3 regions of the Rothia sp. HMSC067H10 genome follow, and region 1 is predicted to be linked to each of the others. Evidence: riboswitches for the same ligand, from Rfam matches in the RefSeq annotation. Region 1 holds a riboswitch; each other region holds the start of a gene.
What was found. A riboswitch is a leader RNA that binds a small molecule or an ion and turns the genes downstream of it on or off. The one in region 1 is predicted to bind S-adenosylmethionine.
Positions count from the first base shown of each region.

Region 1 (10,340 bases):
AGTCCATCTCAACGAATACATCTTTGTGGTAGGGATTTGCACCCATTTTCTTGTAATCGACTTCAGGTCTACCATCACCATCAGCATCGTATCCGTTGATTTCCACACTGTCGGAAAGCCCGTCACCGTCAGTATCAGGTGAAGTCACCTTCGGGGCGACACCCGGGTTACCAGGGGCGACTGGCAACGTGTCTGCCGAGGCGGGCAGGGAATTCAGAGGGACGAGAAACACCAGGCTGACGAATGCCAGCATCAGGCGCGCTATAGTACGTAGTTTCATGAGAGATATTCCTTGTGTCGTTGTGTTGAGCGAGAGGAAATCTTTCTATGAGTGAGCGGTATTCATGGTAGGGAACCTATGGTGTGGCAGATTCCCACATGCGACAATGCGCATTAGTGGCATTGTGGTGCCGTTTGAGCAAGAGAGTGGTATATGAACGGTTGTATATGAATAACCGATAGATAAGATTTCACCTGCATCCTAGCACCGTAAAATTTTATAAATCTGTGACATAAAACAAGTTTTGGGAGCGGGTCATATCACAGGAATAAGTAAAGGTTTCCGGCGACATAACCCGTTCCCGCACGCTGGCAGCATACAAGGCTAGGGAATAAGACCTTGCTCTCGTGCATCATCAGCCGTTATGAGATTAATCTCAATCTCTGGTGAAGGTTCAGGGCTTATCTCACGTCATATCTTCCGCGTAATTTGAGGATGCCCAGATCGGGGCGAGTAAGCGTTTTATCGTAAAGATTTCATGTGTATCTTACATTGTTTAGGATTTTTGGGGTATATCCCGTAAAATTATTACTGGCGTGTAATCCGAGCGCCACTTATTCACCCAACCACTCATAGGAGTCATTGTGACCCACGCATCTACGCGGGGAGGTCTGACGCGCCGTCGTGTTCTGGCGGGCGCCGCATGGACAACCCCAATTATTGTTTCTTCCGCTGTAGTTCCGGCTTATGCGGCTTCGTATGATGACACACGCCCTGACTACGGTATTTTTACCCAGGCGTTCGTCACCCACCAGGAACTAGACACTAACAGTTTCCTGGGGCTAGATTCATTTAGCGGCCCGGTTGAGAACGAGCAGGCCAATGTTCCAGCAGGTTCCAGTGGTCTCTACTCGGCTGGCGGCGGTAAGTTTACCCCCGGCGGCAGCATCGGCAAGGCAAAGTGGGGCGGTGCAGGTTTCTGGTTCTCAGCACCCAAGGCAACCACTAAAGACGGCAAGCAGACATACTACTCGGGCACCACTACCCTACTCGCCGGTGCGCGCCTGCGCTTGGAGCACCGTTTCGTTTTCCCCGACTGGGCCGAGATCGACGGGGCAGAACCTCCGGGCTGGAATAAAAATACTAACGATTTTGCGGTTTCCCTCGTCGTCAATCCCACGCCAGAAAACGGCGATAACCCTAAGCTCGTCGCCTTCAACGGTGGTGCTATGTACGGTACCTTCAGCGAGATGACCTCTAACGGTAATGAGCTGATAGGTTACGTTGATATCAAGCTTGAGCAGGATGTTGTAGCTTCCAGCCACAATGGCGGCGGAACTCAGGTCTACAACCAGATCTTGGCCAGCCAGTTCGGTACACATTTTGAAGATTTCTATCTCGAACGCTACGGTGTGACCACCACCTTGACGATCCTCAGCGGCACTCTGCGCTACGAACCTGAGAATGGTGCCCCCAAGAGCGATATTGACCTGACCGGTCAGCAGGCTGTGGCATCCATCGATCATGTTGGCGAACCTGAGAATCCAGATCCGAGCACTCCCAGCACCCCCAGCGACAAGTCAAAGTCCAACTCGACGGGATCAACGGGTGACCAGAAAAACAAGGATCAAGAGAGCGACTTCACCGTCCGTAACGACATTCAGATCGATCCTAACGACTGGTTATCCGGGCAGAAAAACCCTAACGGAGCCTCGAAAGGCTCAACCAACGCACAAAAACAGAACTAATCGGTAATTTTGGGTGAGTAAACGGCACTCCCACCGGATAAATCCTCTTGACGAGGCGCATCCCGGTGGGAGTGTTTTTCTTGCACTGTTCGCGAGCAGGTGGTTTTTGACCCGAGCAGGTAGGAAAATCCTACCTTGTCGGCAAAATCCTACCTGCTCGCGGTATTGGGGTGTGGTGTGGATGCGTGGGCATGGGTGCAATGTTGCGGAATGTTACGAACGTGGCGCATACATACGCAATATGACGGGATGCCTTTGCACCTGCGCCAGCTACAAGGTTTACTAGATTGGTAATCCATCTAGAGCGACCGAGAGACCTGGCTCGACGACGTCGCAGCAACCTCGCCTGCGGTGGCGCATCATGCGCCTTCATAACGCCGAAGGTGCTAACGCCAGCAACCGATGGGAGATACTGTGGGACTTCCCTCCCCTTTTTCATTCACGAATCCTCTAGCACCCACCCCCAACCCTGCGCATGAATCTGACGAGGCGCGGGTAGCGTTCTGGGAAAAACAAGCCGAGCGCCTAAGCTGGGGCAAGACCTGGGACAACGCACACACCTTCCACAAACCGCAGGTTATCGGAACCGATGCTGAGGGCATCGAAGAATACTCCGTACCCGAGATTAAGTGGTTCGAAGGCGGCAAACTCAACGTCGCCTACAACTGCGTGGACCGCCACGTGGAGGCAGGCCGCAGCGACAAAGTAGCCCTCTATTTCGAGGGCGAACCCGGCGACCGTGAAGCTATCACCTACGCCGAACTGCAGCGACGCATCGCCCGCGCCGCCAACGGCCTGCTCAAACTCGGCGTGCGTAAAGGCGACCGTGTAGTAATCTACCTGCCGGTTATTCCCGAAACCATTATTTTCACGCTTGCGTGCGCGCGGATCGGCGCAATTCATTCGCTCGTGTTCGGCGGGTTCTCGGCGGAGGCGCTGAAGTTCCGGGTGGAAGACACCGGCGCGAAGGTTCTGATCACCACCGACGGGCAGAACCGCCGCGGCAAGGTCGTGCCCGTGAAGGTGAACGCCGATGAAGCATGCTCAGGTGAGAACAATATTGAGCACGTGATCGTGGTGGACCGTACAAGCGCCGCAGACCCCGTGGCGCACGCGCAGGTTCCCTGGACGACCGGGCGCGATATTTGGTACCACGACCTGGTGGACGATCAGCCCGATACCCATGAGTACGAGCTGCACGATGCCGAAGACCCGCTGTTTATCATCTATACCTCCGGCACCACGGGCAAACCCAAGGGCCTGGTGCACACGATGGCGGGGTATTTGGTGCAGACCGCATACACCCACGCGCTGCTGTACGATCTGCTGCCAGACTATGTGGATGACGACGGGGTGCTGCGCCCCGATGAGCTGTCTGCCGTGAACGATCCGACGAAGGTCGAATCGACTGTGCACTGGTGTACCGCCGATCTCGCGTGGGTGACCGCGCACACCTACGAAATCTATGGTCCGCTCGTGAATGGGGTGACCGAGGTTATTTTCGAGGGTACCCCCAATACTCCGCATTACGGTCGTCATTTCGAGGTTATCGAACGCTATGGCGTCACCAACTATTACACCGCTCCAACCCTGATTCGTTCCCTCATGGGGGCTTTTCCTGACGGCCCCGAACCCGGAAAATACAACTTCTCATCCGTGCGTCTGCTCGGGTCTGTGGGCGAGTCCATTAACCCTCAGGCGTGGAAGTGGCTGCGCAAGCACGTGGGTGGGGGTACCGCATCGTTTATCGATACGTGGTGGCAGTCCGAGACCGGCTCGACCATCTGCTCCCCACGGCCACACGACCCCGCCTTCGCGCCCGAAGGGACCTTCCCCGAAGGTACCCCGCACTGCACTCCCCTTCCCGGATGCGCCACCCGCGAAGTCCCCGGAGTCTCGGTGCGCATGGTGGACGAGCACGGTGACTTCGTTGAGCCTGGCAAACAGGGCTTCATTGTGGTTGATAAGATCGGCCCCTCCATGGCACGCACCGTCTGGGGCGACCCGCAACGCTACCTGAATTCCTATTGGAAGCACTACGGTACGCGCGGCTGGTTCCTCGCCGGTGACGGCGCGAAAGTCGATGATGAAGGCAACGTGTACATCCTGGGGCGCATCGACGATGTGATCAACATTTCCGGGCACCGCCTTTCGACCATCGAAATTGAGTCTGCGCTCGTGACGCACCCGGCCGTGGTGGAGGCTGGCGTGTGCCCCGTGGAGGACGAGCTAACCGGCCACCAGGCAGTCGCCTATGTGACGCTCACCGACGAAGGTCGGGCACTTACCGAAGACGAGCTGAAGACTGCACTCACCCAGCATGTGCGCGAGCATATTGGCCCTATCGCTAAACCCAAGGATGTGGTCGCGGTCGCCGATATTCCTAAGACTCGTTCAGGGAAGATTACCCGCCGTCTGCTGGGTGAGCTCTACCAGGGGCATAAGCTGGGCGATATTTCTTCGCTTCAGAATGAGGAGGCGCTCGGCGCTATCGCACAGGTGCTCGTAGAAACCGGGCGAGTGAGCCCGGATGCGTTCGCCGAGGATCAGGCAGCATAGGGGTTACGCTCGGCAGCGGCATCGCGCCGAATCTGATAGAAAGGTTCTCTGCGAGCGCGAGTGTTTTGCGGAGGCAATAGCTCCCGCCCTCAATACCCTGATGAAACTACAGTGCGGCATATAACCTGCTGGTTATATGCCGCATTGGCTATATATACTATTCAAATAGTATATTCCTCAAATGGAATTATGGCTTAGAAGGATTTTTCGCGTCCTTTTTCCGAAGAAATCGGTTGCGTCTCGTCTGCGGGGCGTGCCTCGGTGGAGGCGGTCACCTCCGCATCAGGATCGGTACCGGAAGAGTTTGAGCCGTCCCGTGCCGAGTCAGCTTCCGTTTGTGGCTCAGCGGCATTCTGCCCGGATGTCCACGCACCTTTATCCACCGGCTTGGCGAAGAAGAGACACGCGACCATGCCCACGACTGCCAGAACCAGTGCCAGCATTAGTGAGTCGTTCATCGCGGTGGCGATAGGTTCACGCAGGAAGTCGGGAACCTGACCGCCGGACATTCCTTCACCGCCGACGGTGGGGGCGTTCATGGCGCTTCCGCCGGCGCCCGAGGGACGCATCCGCTGCATGGTCTGCGCAATCTGGTCGGCGATCAGACCGCCCATGAGAGTGGCGATACCCGCCGAACCGAGCACACCGGCAACCTGACGAGTTTCGTTATACACGCCCGATCCGGCACCGGCTAAACGAGGCGGCAGGTTGCGGGTTGCGGTCACCGCTAGCGGACCCCAAATCATAGAGTTGCCAATACCCAAGATCGCAAAGGGTATGAGCAGAAGCGCAAGGGATTGATCCGCCGTCATCAGAGCGCGCAGAACAACAAATCCGACTACCAATAGGGCAAACCCCGAGACCGCATACCATTTGGGGTTTGACGTGCCTAAACGCTTACCAATGACCGGAGAGAGCGCACCCGAGAACAGGGCGAGCGGGGCGGTCATAAGTGCTGCCTGGGTGGGGCTCATACCGCGCACCTGCTGGAAATAAATAGTAGTTGGGAATGCCATTGTGAGGGTGTGCGCACCCATTGCCGCGATAGCAATATTAGATACCGAAAAGTTGCGGTCTTTGAACAGCCCCAGCGGTACCAGCGGTTCTTTGCGGTTAACGGCCTGCCACACGATAAAGAGGGTGAACACGATGATGCCCGCGATAATCATGCCCCATACACTCACCGGGATTCCGGTTCCCCACAGCGAATCGGTGATAGTGCCCCAGTCGTAGGTGGATCCCTCCTGAATACCGAAGACCATCAGGAACAGGCCGATAGCGGAGAGAGCCACGCCCAGCCAGTCGAAGTTGTGCTGTTTGGAGGGAAAATGCGGGATATTCCGAACCGCCAGATAGGTGCCGACCACGCCGATAGGGATATTGATGAAGAAGATCCACGTCCAGCCGGGACCGTCCACGAGCAGACCGCCAGCGATAGGGCCCACGAGCGATGCGATACCGGCCGCCGCACCCCATACGCTCATTGCCACCCCGCGCTTATGCGGCGGGAACATGAGCGTAATAATGGACATGGTTTGCGGGGTCATAATCGAGGCGCCTATCCCCTGCACCACACGCGCAACGATCAGCATCTCCACATTGATCGAAAGACCGCACCACAGCGAAGAGAGAGTAAAGACCACCATACCGAGCAGGTACATCTGCTTTTGCCCGAACCTATCGCCTAAGCGACCGGTAATCAGCAGCGGCACCGCATAGGCAAGCAGGTAGGCGCTGGTCACCCAAATCACGGCGGAGAGCGAGGCGTTGAGCTCATGCTGCATATGGGGCAGCGCCACGGTGACGATAGTGGTATCGAGCAGGATCATAAAGAACCCGATCACGAGTGACCACATGGCAACCCACGGTTTCTCGACGGTTTGCTCCATTGATGGTGCGCTGCGGTGCGTCTTTGATGCGGCTGGCTCTGCCATAAATCCCTTGCCTTGTCTTCTCAGCGGTACCGCCGGGCAATAAAAAAACCTAGCACTTCATCATAACGCCGTCTTGAGCCCCGCACGAGAATTCTCATCATGCGGTGCCGCTGGAGCGCATCAGCACAGGGAATGCGGGTATCTGTTGTTCTCAGGAAGCACAGAAAGACCATAGACATTGCGGCACAGCAAGCCTATCCTGGATATACAAGTATTTTTCAACACACAGGGAGGATACGATGACTAACGTTACGATCATTGGCGGGCACGGCAAGGTTGCTCTTCTGGCAGAACCGATGCTTCGTGAACGCGGACATACGGTGAACGCTATTATTCGTAGTGAAGATCAGTCGGCAGATATTATGGCGACCGGCGCTAACCCTGTGGTTGCCGATATTACCGCCCTGAGCACCGAGGAGATGGCGAAGCTCTTCAAGGATTTACATACAGAAGTGCTGGTGTGGTCCGCGGGTGCGGGCGGTGTAGGTGGTCCCGAACGCACCTATGCGATTGACCGTGACGCCGCAATTCGTTCTATGGAGGCGGCACAGCAGGCGGGCATTCGACGGTACATCATGGTCTCGTATTTGGGGGCCGGAACCGAGCACGGGGTACCCGCAGATAACCCATTCTTCGCGTATGCGGAGTCTAAGGCTGAGGCCGACCAGCATCTTCGCGGCACCCGGTTGGAGTACACGATTCTAGGCCCCGGCATGCTCACGACTGAGGATGAGGGCGGTATTACCGTGGGGGTCGATCCGGTGTACCACTCGGATTTGAGCTCCCATACTCCGCGTGCCACCGTGGCGCGGGTGCTCACTGAGGTAGTCGATGATTCCAGCACGATCGGCAAGAGCATTCCCTTCACCGGCGGCGATACCGAGATTCAGCAGGCTCTCGCTCAGGCACCGTCAAGTTCACAGCTGCGCTAGGGTTTGCCGGATGCGCCCCGAGCCTCTTCACGGGTTCGGGGCGTGTTTTTCTCTCACGCAAGGTTGGCTCGCGCGCCGGGGTGCGGGATGTTTGGTACTTGTCCCCGTGTCTGCACACGGTCGCGCTCTTGTCATGTTAGGTTTGCCCTCACAGCATGCGGGTGTTATCTCGCGACGAGTTCCGGGGCGGCTATTCCGTTGGTGCCGCATCGCTCGGTATCCTAAAGTACCAGGTATTTTTAGAGCAACCGCAGGAGGTTCCCGTGGGATTCTTCGATCTCTTCGCCGACAAAACCCCGGAAGAGCCCGCCGAGGCGCAGCTTACCGCCTACGTTCAAGGCAAGGTTCAGGGTGTGGGGTTCCGATGGTGGTGTGCCGGGGCCGCCAAGCCGCTGGGGTTGAGCGGATACGCCGAAAACCTGGATGACGGTCGAGTGAAGGTGATCGCGCAGGGAAGCCGCGCATCCTGCGAGCGCCTGCTGGAGACCCTTAATTCGGGTGATACCGCCGGGCATGTGGATTTTGTGGATGCGTCTTTCAGCGAGCCTCAGGGCACGTTCAAAGGGTTCGGGACCCGGTAGCGCGCTCTCCTGCCGCCCTGCTAAAAAGGCTCTTTATGTGAATAAAGCGTCTGAAACGCCTCTTTATTCACATAAAGAGCCTTTTTATGATCCCGATGCACCCCGCAGTATGCCCCAAACACCCGGTAACGTGGAATAATAGTTTACGCACTCATATCATTCACGTATTTCATGAAGGTCTTTGATGACACGCTATCGCTGGGGCATAACCGGTGCCTGCATCCTTTTCTTAGCCGGAGTTATTGTTTATAACCTGCGCGAATTTTTGGCATATGATTATCTGGTCTATTATGCCGGGGGTAAAAGCGTTAACTGGTTTCTTGATTACCCCAGCAGCCTCTATGATCTCGATATTCTTCGTGAAACTGTGCGGGCAGAAAACTTTAGATATATTTTCGGTGACAGCGGCCTGTGGCTTGCGTTTACGTACCCGCCGTTTGCATCGCTCCTCTTTATTCCCGCATCGTTCTTGCCCTTGCGGGTGGCAATTGGCCTTCATCTAGCATTTTTCGTACCTATTGCCTTCTATTGCGCCAAGGTTCTGCGTGACTATCTGGTAAAGCGCAATTCTCGGCTGCTTTTTAAGAAATATCTTTCGTCTTTTTCCTTTATTGTTTTGTGTGCTGCGCTTATATTGCTTTCGGCACCGTGGCGCAATAATTTCTTGTACGGTCAAATAAATCCGTATCTGCTGGCGCTTATTCTCTACGATCTTTTACGGCCAGGTACCAGGATTCCGCGCGGCGTTTTTATTGGTATTGCTGCGGGCATTAAACTTACTCCGCTCGCCATAGGAATTCTTTTTCTAGTGCGTAAAGAGTGGAAATCCATTATTGCACTGGGGGTCTCGTTTGCGGGAACCATTGCGGCGGGGTTTGCTGTGCTTCCGCAGCAGTCTCTCACCTATTGGGGCAGCGTCATCTGGGATCCGTCACGCGTGGGCAACCCAATATCGAGCAATAGCGTGGCGATTCAAGGCGTTTTAGGGCGCATGACCTTTCAGGATGGTACCGTACTGAAGGCGCTGTACGGAATCGCGGCAATCGCACTAATTGCGGTGGTGGGGTACGCCCTGTGGAAGATGGAGCAGCACAAACTCTATCTGTCGCAGGTCTCTTTGGCGGTTCTTGTGCCGGTGTTTATTTCGCCGATCAGCTGGTTCCATCATGCCGTGATTCTGCCAATTTTTATGGTGTGCGCGGCGGTCGATTTCTTGCCGCTGGTGGCGCGGTGGCGTTCTCGTGCGGGGCGCATCCTGTGTTATACCTGCTATGCCCTGAGTTCTCTCATGCTGGTTAATACGCTTCTGGACTGGGGAAAGCTCGTGGTGCGCTTCTGGCGGCGTGTCGATTTTTATCCGTTTACCGGCAGGTATCCGGGGGTGGATGCGCATACCCTGCTTCTGCGGGCGGCGGATGAGCAGCCGGTTATGTTTGTGACCTCAATTCCGGCGTTGGCGCTTGTGGTGTTGGTTGTGCTGTGGACGGTACTCCTACGCCGCCCTGCCGAAAATATGCAGTAATCAGAAGGCTCTTAATGCGAATAAAGCGGGATTTCCAACGCTTTATTTACATCAAGAGCCTTTTACGCGGCAAGAGCGGCGGAAAAGCGAGAGGCCAGGATGCACACGCAAACGCCTTAATCACGCCAGATCTCGGCGAATTGGGCGCGTGTCATCATCGCCTGCCGCACGGCGACAGCCACCCGGTTGCCGTACTTATCGGGACGGGCCGCGCTGGTGCTAATCCCGTTGATAATATTCGTGAATCCGGCCTTTACCGCCACCCGTTCGGATGCCGTATTCCCCGCCAACGCCGTCCATCCGATGGTGTCTAGGGCAAACCCGAGCGGGTCAAAGCCAAAGCCGAGGACTGTGCGTACCGCATCTGTCATGATGCCGCGCCCGCGCATCTGGGGAGCCGTATAAAACCCTAAGTCTGCGTGTGTTCCGGGCGCATTTGCGGAGCCTCCGGGCAGGCGCAGGGTGATAACCCCTGCGAGCACCCCGCTGTAGTCAATGGCCCAGGTGAGTTCACGCCCGGCTGCTGCGGCGCGCTGGGTAAAGTCGAGGAAGGTTCGCGCATCGTCGCGCGTGTAGTTCAGGGGGATGGTGGTCCATCGCACGGTTTCGGGGTCGGTGCAGATATGAACCAGTTCGTCAAGGTCGGATTCGCGCAGTGACCTGAGGGTAAATTTTTCGGTGATGAGTTCCGGAATTCTCATGACATGACATTACCAGTTTCTGCGCTGTTTTGTGAGGGGTGCTGTGCCTGCAATTCCCCCAATCGCCATATTGTGTGTCTCAAAACACTTGTAACATACCGACGGACGGTTGATTATTATGAATTACTCATATTAAAATGGAT
Region 1 covers NZ_KV802313.1:86,910-97,249, forward strand. Annotated here, with positions in the region: gene HMPREF2756_RS06215 (C4-dicarboxylate ABC transporter substrate-binding protein) at 1-280, opposite strand, end outside; gene HMPREF2756_RS06220 (hypothetical protein) at 865-1,968, shown strand; SAM riboswitch class I at 2,261-2,377, shown strand; gene HMPREF2756_RS06225 (AMP-binding protein) at 2,383-4,527, shown strand; gene HMPREF2756_RS06230 (MFS transporter) at 4,722-6,461, opposite strand; gene HMPREF2756_RS06235 (SDR family oxidoreductase) at 6,701-7,393, shown strand; gene HMPREF2756_RS06240 (acylphosphatase) at 7,549-7,974, shown strand; gene HMPREF2756_RS06245 (glycosyltransferase 87 family protein) at 8,159-9,496, shown strand; gene HMPREF2756_RS06250 (GNAT family N-acetyltransferase) at 9,613-10,197, opposite strand.

Region 2 (10,340 bases), on a different contig from region 1:
CAAATATTCGAGCTTGGCGGAAGCCACCCCGGCGTATTCGTCCGGGTCGATAAGCGTGGCGTCAAGCGCTAGACGCCGCAGAAGCGTGAGCGACTGGAAAATCGTGAACCGGTTCTTATCCATATCATCTAAAAGCCCGAGCACCTTCTGCCGCTCACGCTGCAGATGCATATCGTAAATATGCCGATGCGCCGTCGTGAGCGGCACGTTTACCCGCACATCGTTCTTTTCGGGAAGATCGGCGGCGACCACATCCTTCGTGCGGCGCAGCATCAGAGGGCGAACCCGGCGGCGTAATTTTTCGATAACCTGCGGGTCCTCACCGGACTCGGTGGGGCGTGCATACAGGTCGCGGAACATTCGCGCCGAGGGGAACAGCCCATCCGCCACAATCGCCAAGAGTGCCCAAAGCTCCATGAGGTTGTTCTCCATCGGGGTGCCCGTGATGGCGAGTTTCACCTGCGCGTTTAGGGCACGCGCCACCTTCCATGCGCGAGTTTTCGTGTTCTTCACGAACTGCGCCTCATCCAAAATCAACGCACCCCACCCTGCATGCGGGGAAGTGCTCTTCTCTGCGTTTTCGGGAACGTGGTTACCGAATTCGGTGTATCCATCTTCGTCGAGGCGGAACAGCGCATAGCTCGTGAGCACCAGATGCGCACCCTGTACCAGCTCGGCGATGCTCTTGCCGCTTTTGCCCGTAGACTCGGTGATAGTCACCACCTTCGCATCCGGCACGAATCGCGCGGCCTCCTGCGCCCAGTTACCCACTACGGATGTTGGTGCAACTACAAGGAAAGGCTCAAAATCGGTGTGATCTGCGCGTTGCTCATGCTCGGCGATCGCCTGGGCAAGCAGAGCGAGCACCTGCACGGTTTTGCCCAAGCCCATATCGTCGGCAAGAATCCCGCCCAGCCGGTGCTGCCTCAAGAACGCGAGCCAGCGGAAACCCTCAAGCTGATAAGGTCGCAGGACTGCCGTAAGACCCGGGGGAGAGGGCAGGTGATTCGCTGAAAATACGCCGGAAGAAACAGATAAAGAATCGGAATGTTCGTTCTCTAAAACTTCTTCGGAATCGGCGGTCTCACCCGCACGGTCGGCGTCCTCCACAAGGGCGAGAAGACTCTTGACCTGCGCATCCCAAGAAGCCACGGTTTCCACACTCGAAGCGAGCGATTCCAGCTCAGAGAACAGCCCCGCCTGATGCCGGTTAATACGCAGCTCACCGCCGGTCTCGTTGAGCGTGCGAGCCTCCTCAATGAGGGTGCGCAGTGCCGAAAACTCCGGGCGATTGAGCGAAAAATAGGTGCCGTTACCCAGCAAAATACGATCCTGATTCCGATCGAGCGCCTCAAAAACCTGGGCGAAAGGCACAGTCCAGTTATTGACCTTAATAGCGATACCCAGCCCGAACCAGTCACGCGAATTACCCTCGGTCACCTTGACCTCAATCATGGCGTCGGTTGCCTCGGTAAACTCAGGCACGGAACCGAGCAGCCGCACGCGAACCCCGGGAATACGCCGCAGGGCGGGCAGCACATGAGCGAGAATATCGCGGGTTTCCCACCCTTGAGAGCGGCGTTCCCCGAACCCGCCTGCCAACACCGGGTTGGATGCGGTCGCCGACCGTACTGCGCGCAGCACCCGTGCCTCAAAACGCTCGTCGCGTTCTGTGCCCAAGCCCAGCGCCGGCAGGCGGCGAACCTCCGAGTCTGTGCCTTCTTCATCAAGTGGGTTCTTCGGGTACTCCCAATACCAATTCAGGAGCGCATCGTGCGAAATCTCATCATCAAAATGCGCTTCAAACACCAAATAGGGCGAACGAACCTTCGGCAGCGCCAAAGCCGGGTCTGGGGTAAGGAATGGGACGGCCCGCGTGAGGGTAGGCAAGAACTCGCGGTGAAAAGCCTCGCGCTCGCTCGCCGGAATACGCATTTCGCCGCGAGATACCAACGATTCTGCGGTTGCGTCCAAAGGCTCGGCAAGCGGAATAAACGCCAGGTTAAGACCCTCCGGCAGATCCGGAATAGTCGGTGTCGCTGTGTTTTCGAGTGAAAGCTCGGGAATGAGCCCGCCCGTCTGCGTTTCAGAATTTTCGTTTTCGCCCGCGCTCTCGTTCGCCTGCTCTTGCGAAGATTGAGCCTGAAAAATATCGCGATGCGGCGTATCTAAGGCGCCCTTGCGCGTGCTCTTCCAATGCACCCGATGCGCCTGTTCCTCGTAAATACGCTGCACAAGAGAACCGAGCGCGAAAAATCCTGAGCGTGGCGAGCCGATGGGGTGGCAGTGCGCGGCATCAAACCAGAGCTGCCGCACCCGGTTATCTTCGCGGGTTTCCCATCCCAAGGCGGCATGAAGAGCCAGGTCAGGAGCGGAATCTTCGCTCATAGCAGCCTCTGCGTTCTGTCGGGACTCGGCCTCAACAGCTCCGGCATGCACCCTCACCTGGGCGGGTGGCAGAACCGCCGTAGTCACCTCAAACCCTTCGAGAAGAATCGGCAGGCCAATCTGCTCTGCACGCGCCAGAACATCCCACAGCAGCGTGGAATTCGTGGCGGTGAGTGAAATCCAGTCCCGATGCGAAGAGTACATATTCTGCCACGGGCGCGCGATAGCGTATATTTCGGCGAAGAACCGTTCGTGCTCGGGGTACACTTCGTGACGACCGACCGGCCCACCCACGCTGGAGGCGAAGGTCTCCCAGCTGAGCCCGCCCTTGATCCAGCGCCCGGTTTTGGACTGCATCAGCGGCCGCGCCAGCAAATTGATAGGCGGGGTTGCACCGGGAATATTGCGCCCGCGCGCATACGAACCCGAAATGCTGAAGGAAAGGTCGAGCGCACCCGGAACCCGTGCCGAATCAATACCGGATGCTTCACCCCGGGCAGCGAGAACCTGCGCCATATCGCGCCGCCACACCGAAATTTTCGAGGGCGAAGAATGCGTATTCTCGTGGTCGTTCAGGGGGAGAGATTCGGGTTCGGTGGTGAGCGAGCTTGCCGAACGAATCGCCCCCGATGCGCGCAACGCCGCCAGGGGATCGTCGGCTGTCGCCGCAACCTGTCGCGCGGTATCTTCTGGGCTCTCTTGATTCATAGGCTGGCGGATGCGGCCACCGGGCGCATTGTCCAGGGCTTTCCGCGCGGTCTTGGCGCGGTCGAGTGCGGTGAGCATGAGGGCGACGGCATGCTTGCAGTCGGCGGCGACCGGGCATGTGCATCGTGCGTTGAAAAGATTGGAATCGGCGTCAGAACCCGGGAAGAAGCGAATATCTACCTCATAGGGAATAGGGGTGCTCCCATTCACCAGACCTTCCAGCGTGTTTTCATCTTCATCATAGGTGTAGCGCACCACTTCACGCTGACGGGCATAAGCAAGCCCGCGCTGGTATGCCTTATGCCCCGCCTGCCGAATAATCTGCGCAACGGTAACGGGGATATCGGGAAAAGGGTTTGGCGTGCTCACCGTTCCATTATCTCAACGGTGTCAAAGAAGCGCGCGGTAATTCGTTATGATGTCTGTCCAAGATGGGCTGAGCGTTTTTTACGTGCATTTTTGATGATTATTGTGAAGAACATAATAAAAGTGATGATGGTGGTCAGGAAGCCAACGCATAAGACGCTCACGGCAAGGGTAGCGGCTGCCTGTGTGAGAGGACTCGACCCCTTGGGCTGAACGCCCCTCCACTCGAGGGCATGGTACTCAACGACTGCTCCCCAGCCCGCTAGGATGAACAATCCAATACCGAGAATGAGGAATAGTGCAGCTATTGCCCCGACCATACGTGCAGTTTTCATGCTTTCCCCTTGAGTAACTGACTTTATGGATTCATCTGGTCCCGTTCTTTTGCCAAGGGTGTTTTATTCTGCTCAGCATGCTTGTTTTGTGCCTTGCGTGCCTTCTTGGTCGCCGTTGTGAAGAGCAGAATAAAGGTGATAATGCCGGTGAGGAAACCAATACCTAGGAACCATAGGCTCAGATTATTAGTCGCCATGACGAGCGGACTTGCTCCTGCGGGATCGATGCCCCTCCACTCGAAGGCGTGGTATTCCACGAGTGAACCCCAGCCGGCTAGGATGAGCAATCCAAACCCGATAACCAGAAGTACTGCGGCTACTGCTCCAACTATGTAGATAGCTTTTTTCATGGGCGCTCCTTAGATGCTGACTCTATGAATCAATCTGGCTCTGGTATTCTTCCAGAGGGGTTTTGATCCGTTCAAGATGGGCTGTACGTTTCTTATGTGCGTTTTCGATGATTATTGTGAAGAACATAATAAAAGTAATGATGGTGGTGAGGAAGCCAATGCATAAGACAATCATGGCGAGAGTGGCGGTTACTTGACGTACAGTTTTCATACTCACTCATTAAAATATTTTAAACTTCTTCATAAAAATATTTTATCTGCTGTGAGTTACTTCCACTACTTTATCCTGTAAACCCTAGATACACAACCCCAAGCAGATTTATTTCTACAATATATAAATATATCTAATTACTTTATTGAGCAGAAGTTAATATTTTAAATATAAATATATTTTGATAAAAATTAGATAGCCATCTTGACCTCAGGTGTATTGAGTATGTACGGTGTTAAATATGTTTAAATTTCCGTTTGAAATAATATAGATATAGTAATTAGGAGGTCTGTAATGAAAATACGGAGTTTGTTGGTGGTAATTACTTCTTTTGTGTTGGTAAATAGAGTAATTGCGTCTTCTCATGGGTATGTGGACCAACAGTCTCAGGGAGACAAGAAACAGCAGACGATGACTGAGCTTGAGAAGGTTCAGCGTACTGAGTATGGCTCTGTTGCGCCTCTTCAGGATGTAGCACCTGCGCAGTTATCAGATGAGAATCAGAAGATGGAGCATGATGCTTCTAGCTCTACTGTGTCAGTTCAGAAGAACCCAAAGGGCGGTGTTTCTATCAGCAACAAGAAGCTTGGGGGAGCATCGGTTCACGTAGATCTCCCGTATGCTGATAGGGCGAGCGATGCGTCGTCTGTGTCTCAGGGGATTGCCTCTTATGATAATAAGAATGGATCCTCAACTATCCCTGTTGCTAAGAATGACGGTAGTTTGCAAATGGTTACCAAGATTGATAATCGTGATGCTCCCACCGAGTATAAGTATGTTATGGGGGTGCCTCAGGGGGCAAAATTGGTTCATCAAGAAGATGGAAGTGTACTTATTCTTGATGGTGGTGGCAAGATGATCAGCGCGGTGAGTAAGCCGTGGGCTGTTGATGCTCAGGGTACTTCTGTGGACACTAAATATGTCCTTCAAGGGAATGAACTTATTCAAGTCATTAGTCATACTTCACAAGACTATAAGTACCCTATTGTTGCTGATCCTTGGCTGGGTGCGGATCTTATAGACCGTGTTTGGGTTGATGATGCGCCTGAAGGACGCGTCGTGAATGTTAATCCTACAGGTTGGGGTCGTACCTTTAACGGTTTGGCAACCCATTCGGCTCATGTGGACGAACTTAAAGATAAACTTGGTGATGATGCACACCTTGTAGATGATAATGATGGGACTATTCGAGAGCAGTTCCTGTGTCATGTTGCGGGTAATTACTTTGAGCCGGAAACATATAATATGGAATCATGGCGTCCTTCAAAGCATTGGGCCTTGCAGTTAAATCTAAAAGATAAATGTAACCCTTAATAACTAAATAAACTATAAGATTATGAGGCTCTAACATACATTAGAGCCTCATAATCTTTTATTGGTACGACTATTATCTTCTGGAGGATCTCTGAAGGTGTCTAATAAAGCTGTGGCTTGGCGAAGGCTGCGGAGCATGGGAACTCCTGACTTGCAAAGCTGGGTAAAACTTCGTATCTGCGCAATGGTATGCACGGGAGAGATCAATCGATTCGCCACCATGAGGCGGCTATATACAGGTATGCATTCATAATCGCGTTATGTAAATCACAAGAGTTTGACCGGTTCGCACGTTTACAGATTCCTGAAAGCTGTTGTAACCTGGATTCAGCTTCAAGAGTTTCGACTGATAAGCTCCGACTATGGTCGAACGCCAACCCCATGTTCACGGGTGGCTCGGATGACGAAGCGGTTTGTATTCGCCGCCTCAGGTGGCACTTGGTACAGGCAAGAGCAACGCGAAAGGAACGCGCATTCGGCGCATGGTTGTCAATGTACAACAGCTCTTCATCTCCAGCATCCCCCCTTACTCCTGCACGCTCTTATCAGGAAAATCTGCGTGCCGCATCCGTACCCGCACGCGGCGGTTACCAGGCAGTAAGCATTCAGGATTACGCACGTATTTCTTCTAAGCGCGACGAATTCCTCAATTTTCTGCTTCTTCCCAACCCCGAGGGTATTCCCGCCGTCGAATATGCCGGTCTGCGCGTAGCATAGGGGTATGAGCGCCTCAGGACTGCTTCTCGACTCGGATGTTCTCGCCGAGATCCGTAAAGCCACACCAGATCCCAAAGTTGTTGCCTTTCTGCGCCGCCGCGCCTATAAACACCTCTACATTTCGGTGCTGAGCGTAGGCGAGCTTAAAGGACTCTACCCCTACCCAGAGACCGACCGCTGGATTGCCGAACTTCTCGACAGATTCGCCGACCACATCATCAACGTGGATGCGCGCGTAAGCCTCGAATGGGCGGGACGCATCGCTCCGCGCGGCACCCACAGTCACGGACGTAAAGATGCCGAGCCCCTGCCCACCGCTGCCCTCGAAGGTCTGATGGCGGCGAGCGCCCAAGCCCATGACCTCGAAATTGTTTCTTCAAAGGCTGAGGTGTACCGGTCCTGGGGCGTGCCCGCGGTGAATCCGTGGATTGAAGACTAAATCTTCCGCACAGTATTTTCACCGTAAGCGCCGGGGGAGTACCTGCGTGTTCGAGAAAGCCGTGAGAAATGCTCGGCACAGTTAGCTGTACGCGCTGCCGCATCGGTGAGAGCGCATCGGTAACGTTCGTGTAACCCCTCTGTTCACGGTGAGCGGTTAACGAAGGTTAGCCGCCAATTAACCGGAACTATTTCCCCGAAAGCTCAGCAGGCTCACACGAGCTGGCGGGTTTCATGGCATGATGGAAGAACGATGAAAAGTAGCTCTTCTACATCCCGGTATTCTGCCCCTATGCCACTCTGGCTGCAGGGCATCGTTGAATTAGTTTTTACCGCCGCGCTTTCTTTCGGGCTTGTGCTCGTTCTGCTCATGGCGGTGTGGTTTACCAACGGTTTTAACCGCATGGATTTTCCCGCCCTCGCAACTCTTGCCTCCCACCTGTGGCTGCTCATGCACGGTGTGCCGCTGAATATTCCGAATGCTTTCGGTATTATCCTGCCGCACGGCATGCTCACACTGGTGCCCATGGGGCTGAGCATTATTCCGGTGCTCTTATGCTTTAGGTCTGGGCGAAAACTGGCGCGCGCATCCTATGAAGGGGAATTCTTCAAACCCGTACTATTAGGGTGCGCTGCCTACGGTATTTTTGCTGCCGTCGCCTTTGCGTGGGCGAGTACCGAACGGCATTTGCTGGGTATTGTTGGTGCGGCGTTGATTCCGCAGATAGTGGTGCTGGTCGGGTTGATCTGGGGCGGCTACTATGAATCGCGTTCGCTCGCCCGTATGGTGGGCGTGAACACCGCTGAACAGATTTCGCAGATGAGCCAGTACTCGCGGTGGGCGAGTTCTTATGTGTGGTCGATTGTGCGTGCCTCCATGGTGGCGATTTTCTCGCTCATTATGGGCGGTGCTTTAGTGCTGGTGATCGCCATGATGATGCGTTGGTCGCAGATCGCAACAATTTACCAGGAACTTCACGCCGGGCCGGTGGGGGCGCTCGCCGTGACCCTGCTGCAGCTTGGTTACCTTCCGAACTTGGTGATTTACGCGATGTCGTGGACTACCGGCGCCGGGTTCGCGTTCGGCGTTGACACGCATGTGGGCTGGTCGCAGACGACGATGGGCGATCTTCCGCTCTTTCCGGTTCTGGGTGCTATCCCTGAGAGCCTGGGCTGGATAGGGTATGCGGGTCTAGCGGTTTCGCTGGGCGCCGGGGCCGTTGCCGGTTGGTGGTTCTTGCGTGAAGGTGAAGACCACGTGGACGAGTGGATCACCATGAAGGTACGTTACCGGGTGATTGCGCTGCCGCTTTCTTCGCTCGTGTTGGGGTCGCTGGTGGGTGTGCTCTGTGGCGTATGGGCTTATATTTTGGGTTGGATATCCAGCGGATCGTTAGGCGTGGGGCGTTTTACCGAGGTAGGCGCATCGCCCGCAGCTTTCGCCGTGGCGACCGCAATAACTTTGGGCGCGGGTACCGCGTTGGGTAACCTGCTGTGCCATGTGCTTCTGCCCGACAGCAGTCGTGAGCTGCCGCGTTTTGCCGATGAACGTCCCAATCTGGGCAGTCGCATGAGCGAGATGCTGCAGCAGCGTCGCGCGGCGCGGGCGGAGCGTGAACAGCTCAGGAACGATGAGCAGGAACGCGAGGTACAAGAACGTGAAGAGCAGGCGCGTGAGCGGGCTCAGCAGCGGCGCGAACGCGTCAAACAGGTGCACGCCCGCCGTGCAGAACTCAATAAATTTGCCGAGCAGGAAGAAGCACAGCGAGCGCATAGTTTAGGTATCAAAACGGAACAAGAATCCTTGCGTGAAGATGGTTCTGCCGAAGCTGCGGACTCGAAGGATGCGGCATCTGACGAACAAACCATCGAGCTGGCGGGAGCGGATGAACCCACTGTGGAACTTGATGCCTCTGAGAAATCCGGTGGGAGTACCGAGGATGCGCCGCGCACGGTCAGGCCCGGCAAGCGTGAGAAAGCCCCGGGGAAGCCGTTCTTTAACCGTGTTCCCCGCCCCGAAACCTCCGGTAATGGCGGTGATACTAAGGGTGATCGGGAAACACGAGAGCAGAGCGCTCGTACAGGGGAGTCTGGGTCGCAGAAAGCCTCATCGCCAGCGGAGTTCCACGAGCCCGGGTATAAGCGTTTTGCCGTGCCGCGCCCGGTTGCCGCATCACCCGCATCCTCCGATCAGGAGAGTACGGAAGGTTCGGCGCAGTCGCACGAGACTACCGTTCAGGAGAAGCGTCAGCTCACGCCCACTCAGGCGATGGCTGTTATCTTCGGAACCCCTGAGTCGACCGAGGACGAATCTTCGGAGGAAGAACCCGCCACGGGGCAGGATTCCTCGCAGAAGAAGAGGAAGAAATAACTTTCGCACCCGAGATGTCGATACTTGGGAACACCTAGAGGGCTGGGAGCACAGCGGAATATAACAATTGTGCCGAGTGAATCCTTAAGATTCACTCGGCACAATTGTTTGAAAAGCTTCCCCCCAAGAAGAACTTAAGGAGCAGGTTCGCCAATCGATACAGAAGTATTGGCGCGCACTGCACGGTCGAAGGACTCTTGACATTGCTTCATATCGGTATCCGTCAGGGCGTGGGAGTAACACTGCCGATAGTTTTGTGCATCCGGGCTCAACGCCATGACAAGCCCCGAAAGAAGCGTCCACCCCGCAAAAAGAAGACTTAGCCCCGCGGCAACGTAGAGAATCCACGGTCCCCGCCCTTGGGCATTGCGCACTATCGCCATAATGGTCAGCCCAATCCCCAGAAATACCAAGACAAAAAGCAGAAGAAACAGGGGGAAGGGGCTCAGCAAGAAGGGGGTTCCCGATAGGGTCAGCATAGAACCCGCAAGCAATAGCCATAAACTGCGCATCAGCTTGCGGCGGCGCTCCTTAGGGGTGAGCTGCGGACGCTTCGGCGCAGGCGGCATCGGTTGCTGCGGTGGCATCTGGGGGTAAGACGGGGGCATATTTGACATAGGTTAAGGGTACCTCCCTGCGGCGGTCTGCGGTCACGAGAATCACCGTGAAACCCTGAAAATCTGGACTGGGGGAGAACCGCCAGCTTATCGTTTCGGAATTGGCTTAACTACAAGAATTTCTGGTGCGGTGCCCGTGGCATAGGTGCTACCCAGCCGCTATGTGATGCGCTAAACTATTGCTGTGCGAATTGTGATAATGGTCTCCGGGTCCGGTACTAACCTGCAAGCTATTCTCGACGCCGTGAAGGCTGACGAGCTGAACGCAGAGATCGCCGCCGTAGGCGCAGATAAGCCCTGTACTGGCCTTGACCGAGCCGCCGCAGCCGGGGTTGAAACCTTTCTGATCGAACCGGCAGACTATGCTGACCGCGAGCAATGGAACCGCGCTCTCGAAGAGAAAATCGCTTCCTACACCCCCGATTACGTTGTATTCGCCGGGTTCATGCGCATTGTGGATGCGCAGCTGGTCGCCCGCTTCGAGAACCGGATTATCAACACTCACCCCGCGTTGCTGCCCTCATT
Region 2 covers NZ_KV802311.1:123,396-133,735, reverse strand. Annotated here, with positions in the region: gene HMPREF2756_RS05160 (DEAD/DEAH box helicase) at 1-3,465, opposite strand, end outside; gene HMPREF2756_RS05155 (hypothetical protein) at 3,510-3,797, opposite strand; gene HMPREF2756_RS05150 (hypothetical protein) at 3,821-4,147, opposite strand; gene HMPREF2756_RS05145 (hypothetical protein) at 4,170-4,358, opposite strand; gene HMPREF2756_RS05140 (DUF2599 domain-containing protein) at 4,674-5,672, shown strand; SAM riboswitch class IV at 6,004-6,132, shown strand; gene HMPREF2756_RS05135 (nuclease PIN) at 6,111-6,389, shown strand; gene HMPREF2756_RS05130 (PIN domain-containing protein) at 6,394-6,828, shown strand; gene HMPREF2756_RS05125 (cell division protein PerM) at 7,081-9,198, shown strand; gene HMPREF2756_RS05120 (hypothetical protein) at 9,333-9,815, opposite strand; gene purN (phosphoribosylglycinamide formyltransferase) at 10,015-10,340, shown strand, end outside.
Region 2: another riboswitch for S-adenosylmethionine. It lies ahead of HMPREF2756_RS05135 (nuclease PIN); the one in region 1 lies ahead of HMPREF2756_RS06225 (AMP-binding protein).

Region 3 (10,340 bases), on a different contig from region 1:
TGAATTCTCTTTTGAGGGGCTGTCACTGGCTGGGCTTTCTGCCGAAGAACTCGTGGCTCAGCTGAGAGAACGGGGCATAGCGGCAGAGGTTGGTTCCGTGACGGTGGAACTGCCGGAATTTAATATTTCTTTCTTCTTTTTCGAGGATGTTCCCCGCACGATCTCCTGGCGGATGTCTGAGGCTTTCTAGCGTCCCTCAATACTTTTGCGTATCCAGCTGTGCGCGGTGTCTATACCCTCCCGAGCAGGTGGTTTTTGGCTGAGTGGATAGAATTTTCCTACCTGTTTGTACCCTAAACCACCTGCTCGCAGGGGGGCGCCGGGTTTTATTCGCCAGTTTCCAGAACTCGTTTGAGGCCCGCCAGCACAAACGACCAGCCCCGAGGCGAGCCCACATTCTGCGCCGTAACGGGAGAGTCTTCTAGGCGGTCGTGGGTGACCGTGAGTTTCGTGGCACCATCCGTCCACGGCTCAAGCTGCCAGGTAATGCGGCTTGCCGGTTCGTGTGCCGCATCGGGAAGATAAAGCGAGCGCCACTCTACGACGAGAAGTCGCGGTGGGTCAGATTCCAGAATCGCGCCGTCTCCCCAAACTTCCTTCCCATCTGGGGAAAGGTAGCGCAGGCGACCCGGCTCGTCCTCGGTGATTTCAACTCGTGAGCCAAAGAAATACTGGGAGGTGAATTCGGGCTGGGTGATCGCCTCCCACACGCGCTGCGGCGGGGTGTTTTGAATAATTACCGAGCTGATGATCCTCTGGGGACGTGGGGGAGTGTTTGGGTTATCGGCGGTGCTCATGATTCTTCCTCCTCTAAATTCTTCTGCAGGTCAAGAAGTGCTGAACTTTGGTGGGCGGTGTATTTATCGATCCAACGGTCGTGGATGCGGCGAATCGGCACAGCGTTGAGGTAGTGGAGCTTTTGGCGGCCTGAGCGCTGTGTGATCACAAGGTTTGCTTCTTCGAGGATGCGCAGATGCTTGGCCACTCCGAAGCGAGTCATTCCCAGACCTTCTTCAAGCTGTCCCTGGGTGAGGCCGCCGGTGGTGTAGAGCTTATCGAGCAGTTTTCTGCGGGTGGGGTCTGCGAGAGCTTTGAAAACTGCATCATCATCCATAACACGAGAATATGTGACTATATAGTCACATGTCAAGGGTGGGAGGTTATTTTGGGTACACACAAGCAGCAGATTTTTGGCCAAGAAGGTGAGAAAATCACCTTCCCGGCCAAAATCCGGCTCGCGGGAGATATAAGACTTTCAGAGCAGGTTCGTGCGTGCACCGGAGCGGATGCGTCGCGCAGCGGCATGCACTAGGACAAGCCTCGCAAGTGCCCAAAGTACGCAGACTAGCACCTCAGTCACAACTGTTGAATCCACCATTTCAGAAGAGCCGCTCACCAAAGCAATCGTTCGTCCGCCGGGAACCAACGTACACAATGCCGCCAGCCACGCCGGGTATGCATCTATCGGCACAATCACGCCCGCGCTGATAGGCAGAAGCGCTCCTAAGATAGTTCCTCCCAGATATGGGTCCGAGAGATACAGTCCCAGTCCAGCGGCGAAAACACCCAGACATACGCCCGCCATGAGAGCCAGGGGTAAGAGCGTCACAGAACGCACAAGCATGGACAGGCTGCCTTCAAGGGAACCACCGAAACCGGCATAGGCAGCTGCAACACCCAGGTTCGTGATGCCAGTGATCAGAGCCAAAAGCACGGGCATTGCAGAGACTCCCAGCCAATAAGCCGCATCAAACCGTCGAGCGGTGCACACCTGCTCGAACACTCCCAGCCAGCGGTCGGTCGCCGCGCGTGCCACAACACCGGCCGCCACTCCGAGTACCACGCTTGCCAGGGCAGAGGCACATGCAATCCGCACAGGATCAGGTGCGGAAAGATCGCGTCCTAGTAGAACGCTGAACAGCACGCTCATCCCCGGTACGACCACGAGGGTGCTGAGCGCCGTACCAACTGTGGCGAAGGTGATAGATGAAGACCATCCAACTTTGGCGGTACTGTTCAGACGATAGAGAAAGTTCGTTCGTTTAAACATCGCAGCCTCCTAGATTGCGCCCAAAGTGCCATGCACCGTTGCAGCGCGCAGTGCTCGCCTACCCAACAGATATGCCGCGAGCATCCAGAGGGCTGTGACCGCACTGGTTTGCACTATCACGCCCAGAAAGTCACCGAATGAGTTCATAGGCATCTGCCCAAGCAGAACCTTCACGGGTACCTGAATCGGAATCAGCGTGCCGAGCGCATCAAGCCATGCAGGCACGGAGCTCTCGGTAAAAAGAACCCCGGAAGCCACGAAAACCGGCACGAGCAGCAGCTCCTCATAGGCGATAGCGTTAGGGGTCGCCACAAAGAACCCTGCAATCACGAAGGTCACCGCCAGACACGAGATCCACAGCAGTGGAAGACCCACCAGATAGCGTGCACCCACCTGAGCAAAGTCCGTAAAATCTACCGAGAAGGTGCACAGCGCCCAGAAAGCCCAGGCCAATGGCAGGGCGGCAAGCCCAAAAATGGAGGCAGTTGAGACCACCGCTGCGAGCGCCCGCAGCGGGTTCACGGCACCATTGAGCAGATACACAAACGTTCCCCGATAGCGCTCAAAGTTGAGGATTCCGGCAGCAACAATGCACATGTTCCAGGTGCCGATAATGCCCGCGCGAGTCCAGGCGAGGGTCGCATCTACTGGCCAGGCACCGGCGGCGAGTGCTTGCAGGGCCGTTGCTCCAAAGGTGCTCAGCAGCAGTAACTGTAGGAAGTAGGGAACTGTGAGAAATTGGCGCAGGGAAAAGGACATTAGGCGAAGTTGCCGGTTCATCGTTTCAGTCCTTCCGCCATCGCCAGGTATGCCTCTTCAAGGGTGGCTGGGCGAGTATACAGCGGTGTGAGCATCTGAACCTCACGCTCGGCGAGAATACGGGCCAGGAGAGCCTCTGCGTGTCCGGTACTGAAGGGGTGCGGCTTTTCCGAAACAGAACGTTCATTCCAGTACACGGTGATCTCCCACTCGCTGCCGCGCGGGGTCAGCAACAGTGTTCCCGCATCGCCCAAAGACCGGGCAAGTCCTTGAAGTACCGCCCCGGCATTCGCACACACACGCCCCACGGTGGTAGCGGAGATCCCGGCGTGCGCGGTAATATCCGCCACTGTGCCCGAAACCGCCATGCGACCGGCACCGATGACCGTGACCCGATGCGCTAACTCCTCAATCTCGCCCAGCAGATGGCTCGTGAGTAAAATGGCGGTGCCGTCATCAGCGAGGGAACGAATCAACTGGCGAATTGTCAGCGAAATATCTGGGTCAAGCCCATTCGTCGGCTCATCCAAAAGCAGCAGTTTCGGCTCGCCCAGCAGTGCCCGTGCGATGTGCAGACGTTGTTTCATACCGCGGGAAAACTCTTGTACCTTCTTCGCGGCGACATCTGCAAGATCGACCCGTTCCAAAGCGCTCGCCACCTGGGTACGGCGTTTGCGCGCGCTAACTCCGGCAAGGTCGGCAAAGAAGAGAAGATTATCGCGGGCGGATGCTCGCGGATAGAACCCGGTATCCCCGCCGAGTACAAGTCCCAGGGACGCGCGCGCACGCTGGGGGTGCGCAAGCGCATCCACCCCGTCGATGCGAACGGTACCGCTTGTGGGAGTCAACAGTGTTGCGCACATCTGTACAATTGTTGTTTTCCCAGCTCCGTTGGGACCGAGCAGAGCATGGATTTCGCCGGAGCTTATACTGAGCGAAACATTATCGACAGCGGTGAAAGCGCGTTCACCCTTGCCAAAGGTGCGGCATAGCTGTGCCGCGTCAAGGATTGTAGACATTGTGATAAAACCTTGCGGTGCTTAGTCACCCGAAGCCTCTTGAGCATGGTGTTCGCACGCCCGCAATACGTGGGACGGGTGAGATGAATAGTCGTGAGAGAGGCACTTCTTAGTGCCTGAATAATCCCAAGTCACCGACTGCAGATGCGGAAGGTATAACAATAAAACCCTCAGAACTTTGGTGTCCCAAGCGCTCACTATGCGCTTCTGAAATGTATCGAACCAAAGCAGGGTTATTTCTAAAATTTTTAGAGCCCACCATCGGGGCGGGCATTCCGCGAGCCGGTGCGACTTTAGCGGGAGGTCATACCTCATCACTCCTAGATTCAAGGTTTCAATCAGTGTAGCATGGCTCACGATTGCCTACACTGATGGTAATTTAGCGACGGCTAACGGCAGATCACATGGCTTTAGCGGTTCGGGTACAACATAGGCACGGTCACAAGCGCATAAGTATTGGTGTTTCTCCCAAACAATAGGCTGTCGCGAAAACAGTTCATAAAACGTCATCTTTGCAACAATGCGCCGAAAACACGCATCCCGCTTGACCATGTGCGCTTCCTATGAAACTCTAGATGCAGGTCATGAGAGCCAGTGATAAGCCCCAGCTAGCTGGCCGGCAACCCTCCTCCGCGGTGGGGTGCCCTGGGTGAGGACCAGGCGTTGAACACAAAGTACAACGCAAGCGCGGGACCGATGTGCCCGATTCTGGTACATCGTTTTTTCGTTTGCAGAGAAGAAAACCCAAGAACTCTGTACCGAAATCGGCATGCGGCCCCCTGAACTATCACAAGGAGCTTCGCATGAGCAACACTACAGTCCCGACTCCCGCCAACCCCGCCGGTTGGAAATTTGAAACCCGCCAGATTCACGCGGGGCAGGCACCGGATGCTGCAACGGGAGCTCGGGCGTTACCTATCTACCAGACCACCTCGTTCGTTTTCGAGAACGCAGAACAGGCCGCTAACCGTTTTGCTCTAGCTGAGCTTGGGCCTATCTATACCCGTCTGAACAACCCCACCCAAGAGGTTATCGAAAACCGCATCGCATCCCTCGAAGGGGGAGTAGGGGCGCTTTTGCTGGCCTCAGGCCAAGCGGCTATTACCTATGCGATTCTCAACATTGCGGGTGCGGGCGACCATATCGTGGCTTCCCCATCGATTTATGGGGGAACCTACAACCTACTTAAATACACGCTTGCCGACCTCGGCGTTGAAACTACGTTTGTTGAAAACCCGGACGACCTGCAGCAATGGCGCGATGCGGTTCGCCCCAACACGAAACTCTTCTACGGAGAAACCGTACCTAACCCCCGGAACGATGTGCTCGACATCGAGCCTATCGCCCAGATCGCCCACGACAATGGTGTTCCCCTAATCGTCGATAACACTGTTTCCACCCCATATTTGGTGCGCCCCATCGAATTTGGTGCGGATGTGGTAATCCATTCCGCCACAAAATATCTAGGTGGGCACGGCACCTCAATCGGCGGCGTTATCGTGGACTCCGGCAATTTCGACTATGGTGCCGACCCCGAAAAATTCCCCAAGTTCAACGAACCTGCCCCCGGTTACCACGGTCTAGTTTATGCCCGTGACTTGGGCAAAGACTCCGCTTTTGGTGCGAACCTTTCCTATATTCTCAAGGCGCGAGTTTCGCTTCTGCGCGACACCGGGGCGGCGATCTCTCCAACCAACGCCTTCAACATTGGTATCGGTCTGGAGACTCTTTCCCTGCGCATCGAACGCCATATCGAGAACGCGACCAAGGTCGCAAACTGGTTGGAGGAGCATCCGCTGGTCGATCAGGTGATCTGGGCCGGTCTGCCTTCCTCGCCCTGGTACGAGCGAGCCCAGAAGTACCTGCCGAAGGGGCCGGGCGCCGTCGTGGGATTCACTCTCAAAGACGCCGACCTGGAACAGACTCGCACCTTTGTGGATGCTCTGCAGCTGCATTCCAATGTGGCGAATATCGGCGATGTACGCTCGCTCGTGATTCATCCCGCATCCACCACTCACTCGCAGCTTTCTGAAGAAGAGCTAGAGGCAATCGGTGTGAGCAAAAACTTCGTGCGCCTCTCTGTAGGTATCGAAAATATTGACGATATTATTGCAGATCTTGAACTGGGCTTTGCGACTCTGAACGCCTAACCTGCACCGCCGCGACCGGGCTGCACAGTAAGTGTCCGGTCGCGGTATTGGTTTCTCGCCTGCCATTACCAACTACCGGTTACCCAGGAGAAAACATGACGGAAAATACCGTACACGCCACCTATCTGTCGCAGCTGCAGTATCCCAGCGCTCAGGGGTACCTGCGGCAGATGGCGATCGGTGATTTCACCCTCGAAAACGGTACCGTGCTTCCACAGGTGAACATTAGCTACGAGACGTGGGGGACTCTTAACGAAGCTGGGGACAACGCGATTCTTATTCTGCACGCCCTCACCGGCGACACCCATGTTTCGCGCGGGATTCCCACATCGGATATGCCTGCACCCAGTATTCGCGCAGTCGAAAGTGATGGTTGGTGGGAAGGTATTGTGGGGCCGGGCGCGGTGGTCGATACCACCAAATATTTTGTGATCGCCCCCAATATCTTGGGGGGATGCTACGGCTCGACCGGTCCGGCAAGTATCGTACCCGAGGGGTACCCGGGTGCCGGAAAACCCTGGGGGTCACGCTTTCCTCACGTCACTATTCGCGACTCGGTACGAGCCGAAGCCGAACTTATCGCCCGGTTGGGGATTAAGAGTTTTCACCATGTCATCGGCGGATCGCTCGGCGGGGCACGCGCTATCGAATGGGCGGCAACCTTCCCCGAGATGGTACGCGGATGCGCGGTCATCGCCGCCGGCCCCGCCGCCACTGCCGAACAGATTTCCTGGGCGCACACCCAGAACCTTGCCATCCGTGCTGATGCCAATTTTGCTTCCGGCGACTATTACGGGGGAGCGGCACCCACAGCCGGGCTCGCGCTGGCGCGGCGCATAGCCCACACCACCTACCGCAGCCCAGCCGAGTTGGAGCATCGCTTTGGGCGGCAGGCAAACCGCGGCGAATCCACCGACGGCGGGTCCATTGGTGAGAACCGCGGACGATATGCGGTCGAAAGCTACCTGGACCACCATGGCGATAAGCTCGTTGAGCGTTTTGACGCCAATAGCTACCTTGCCGTGAACGAGGCGCTAATTTCGCACGATGTTGCACGCGGGCGCGGTAGTCTCTCGCATGCGCTTGCGCTCAGCGATTGTAAGTGGACTATCGCCGCCGTAAGCACCGATCGCCTGTTTTTTCCGCACGAATCGTACCGTCTGGCGGAGGCGCTGCCAGTTCCCGTAAAGGTCGATATTATCGAATCTGACCACGGTCATGACGGTTTCTTAGTCGAATCCCGCCAGTTGGAGGCGATTCTCGCTAAGGCTCTCGGAGTCCCGGTTCCCGAGCGAGAGCGTGCTGTCGATGAAGAAAAATCTCTTCATGATATATCCGCTCTTTTCGGTTCGCCTCTTGAAACACAAAAACAGAGCTAGTTTTCGTTTTTGATACATCTGAACACAGAAACCGCACATAAAAGCCTTGTGAAGACTATATTTCGGCGTGAAATAAGTCCCCACAAGGCTTTGTGTACGGTACCAATATTTGTGAATGGACGAGGTTAGCACCAGGTCACATTCTCGGGGTCAAGGCCGTGGGCGCGGGCATTCTCGTAGATGATGTCCCGCAGCCAGACAGCCAGTCCCGCAGCGAGCTTCTCGTAGTGCTCGTTGAAACGGGCGTCCTCAACATAACCGCGTGCCAGAATTACGTGTTTGGCGGGGGTTACCTCGAAGAAGAAAAGTGAGGCGCGGTGCCGCTCGGCAAGCGCATTCGCTTCCTCACTGCCCGGCTGCACGCCACGAGTGAAAGCCTCGACGAGGGCTTGCTCAACCGTGTCAAGCTCCTGCTTGCCCTTCACCCAGTCGGTGCGGCTCATGGCCGCAGTACGGCGTTGGTATTCAGCCCAATCGTCGGTGTGCCCGTAACGCTCCTGCGCTTCTTGCTCACGTGCGGGGCTGAACCCGTCTCCCATAATTTCTGCTTTTTCTGCAGCGGTGAGCTGTTCGTTCTTAGGAGCCATTGCATCCTCCAAAAGTTGATCTAGTGTTGTTAGCATGCGCTCATAGGCGGCCATTTTGCGCTGGAGCATATCTCGCTGGGCGAGTAGATGCTCGGTGCTGTTCGCTTCGTCCTGCAGTACGCTGCGAATGGCTTCAAGGCTCATGCCAATGGCGCGATACCCCATAATGACGGTGATGCGCTCAAGATCGGCATCACTGTAGTAGCGGTATCCGTTGAGCTCATCGTGCGCGGGGCTGATCAGACCCCGCTGTTCCCAGTGGTGAAGCGTGCGCACGGTCAGCCCGTGCAGGGATGCAGCCTCTCCTACGGTGTACTCGTGCTGCCCGCCATCTGGTGTAGTGTTCGCGTCCATGTTTTTACTGTAGATCCTGACGTTGGGTGAGGGTCAAGCCTTGAGCGGAAATCTATTTCGGTTGTTTATGGCAGGCTCCTCGGTAAGATGAAGATATGAGTGAAAATACGTACATTGTCGAATATTCCCGGCCCGAGAATGAACGCGCCGGAACCCACCTGGTGCTTCTGCTGCACGGGTACGGTTCGCATGAGAAAGACCTGCTGTCACTGGCTGAACATCTGCCGCAGGAGGATATCACTTATGCGGGAATGCGCGCCCCGCAGCCGGTAGGCACCCAGTTTTCGGCGGACGCAACCGGTGCCCACATTCCCGCCGAGGCCATAGGTTACCAGTGGTATCCGCTGGATCAGCAGCTCAACGCGGATGTGCGGACCATAGAACAGGCCAGCGACTACGTCCTGGAGTGGGTCGAGCAGCACGAATCACACTATGCTTCAGTCGCGCTGGTGGGGTTCTCGCAAGGCATGGCGGTGGCGACTTCTATGGTGCGGCATCGCCCAGGAAAATTTGCTGCACTGGTGGGACTCTCCGGATACGCGGTCGAATCGGACTCTCCTTATTTCAAGGACGACGAGCTCAAAGCCACCGAGTTGCCCGTTTTCTTCGGCAGGGACCAGGAAGACCCTATTATTCCGCAGCCCTTTGTGGATTACACCTACGAGTGGATTCGCGCATATACCGATGGCATCAAAGTTCTGTATGCGGGTGCCGGGCACGGGGTAAGCGCCCTAGAAATTCGCCATGTGGGCGAGTTTATCGACGTGAAGGTGCTGGGAAACGCGCCGCGCATCCGCGCCGAGAAGGTTGCGGATGCCGCAGGTAACGCTGGGGCGTCAGAGCAAGAGCTTGCCGACTAAAAGGACCTGAATAACGCATCTTGGGTTGTATAACGCACCACCGAAAGGTGCGTTATACAACCCAAGATGCGTTTGTGGGAGGGGGAAGGATAGAAAACCTAGTCCTGAGCCACCTGCGCACTTACCCCGTTGAAGCTCACCGTATCGCCCGGATGCAGCTGTTTGCCCCGCGCCTCCTCAATCTGCCCATTGACTTTTACCAGCCCATGCTGGATTACTTCGCGTGCCTGTGCACCGTCTTCGACCAGATTAGCCAGCTTCAAAAACTGTCCCAGACGAATCATTTCGTCACGAATATAGATTTTCTCCATGTCACCAGTGTATCGGCGGGAGGATGCCATGTGCGGCAGTCATACTAACCCGCCACGTGTTCCTCATCTACACGCTCTAACTAAACACTGTCTACCGTTGCCCAGAAACTACACGGCAAGACGGGTACGCAATGATACCCTAGTATCTTGTACTTGTGACCGTATATCCCGGCGCTTACCGCGCGCGGAAGAACACTGAACTCACGCACGCCACAGCCGGTGGCGGGGCATAAAGGAGTAAACATGGCAGAAAAGTCCACTCTCGATAACGTTATTGCGCTCGCTAAGCGCCGCGGCTTCGTCTTCCAGGCGGGTGAAATCTACGGTGGTTCGCGTTCCGCATGGGATTACGGTCCCCTGGGCGTGGAGCTCAAAGAGAATATTCGTCAGCAGTGGTGGCAGCGTTTCGTGCGTTCACGCGCGGATATGGTCGGGCTGGACTCTTCGGTAATTCTGCCTCGCCCGGTGTGGGAAGCATCCGGGCACGTGGCAACCTTTATGGACCCGCTGGTGGAATGCCTCTCGTGCCACAGGCGTCAGCGCCAAGATCACCTGATTGAGGCTTTCGAAGCTAAAAAGGGGCGTGCACCCGAAAATATGGGTGAGGTTGTCTGCCCGAACTGCGGCACCCGCGGCGAATGGACCGAACCGCAGAACTTCTCGGGCCTGTTGAAAACCTACCTGGGTCCTGTCGATAACGAGGAAGGGCTGCACTTTCTGCGCCCCGAAACTGCGCAGGGTATCTTCGTAAACTTCAACAATGTGGTGACGGCGGCCCGTAAACGTCCGCCCTTCGGTATCGGGCAGATCGGTAAGGCGTTCCGTAACGAGATCACCCCCGGCAACTTCATCTTCCGCACCCGCGAATTCG
Region 3 covers NZ_KV802271.1:105,498-115,837, reverse strand. Annotated here, with positions in the region: gene HMPREF2756_RS00550 (hypothetical protein) at 1-190, shown strand, start outside; gene HMPREF2756_RS00545 (SRPBCC domain-containing protein) at 327-797, opposite strand; gene HMPREF2756_RS00540 (ArsR/SmtB family transcription factor) at 794-1,114, opposite strand; gene HMPREF2756_RS00535 (ABC transporter) at 1,256-2,050, opposite strand; gene HMPREF2756_RS00530 (hypothetical protein) at 2,060-2,830, opposite strand; gene HMPREF2756_RS00525 (ABC transporter ATP-binding protein) at 2,827-3,828, opposite strand; SAM riboswitch class IV at 4,409-4,522, shown strand; gene HMPREF2756_RS00520 (bifunctional o-acetylhomoserine/o-acetylserine sulfhydrylase) at 4,632-5,978, shown strand; gene HMPREF2756_RS00515 (homoserine O-acetyltransferase MetX) at 6,074-7,357, shown strand; gene HMPREF2756_RS00510 (MerR family transcriptional regulator) at 7,483-8,298, opposite strand; gene HMPREF2756_RS00505 (alpha/beta hydrolase) at 8,394-9,158, shown strand; gene HMPREF2756_RS00500 (RNA-binding S4 domain-containing protein) at 9,257-9,499, opposite strand; gene HMPREF2756_RS00495 (glycine--tRNA ligase) at 9,713-10,340, shown strand, end outside.
Region 3: another riboswitch for S-adenosylmethionine. It lies ahead of HMPREF2756_RS00520 (bifunctional o-acetylhomoserine/o-acetylserine sulfhydrylase); the one in region 1 lies ahead of HMPREF2756_RS06225 (AMP-binding protein).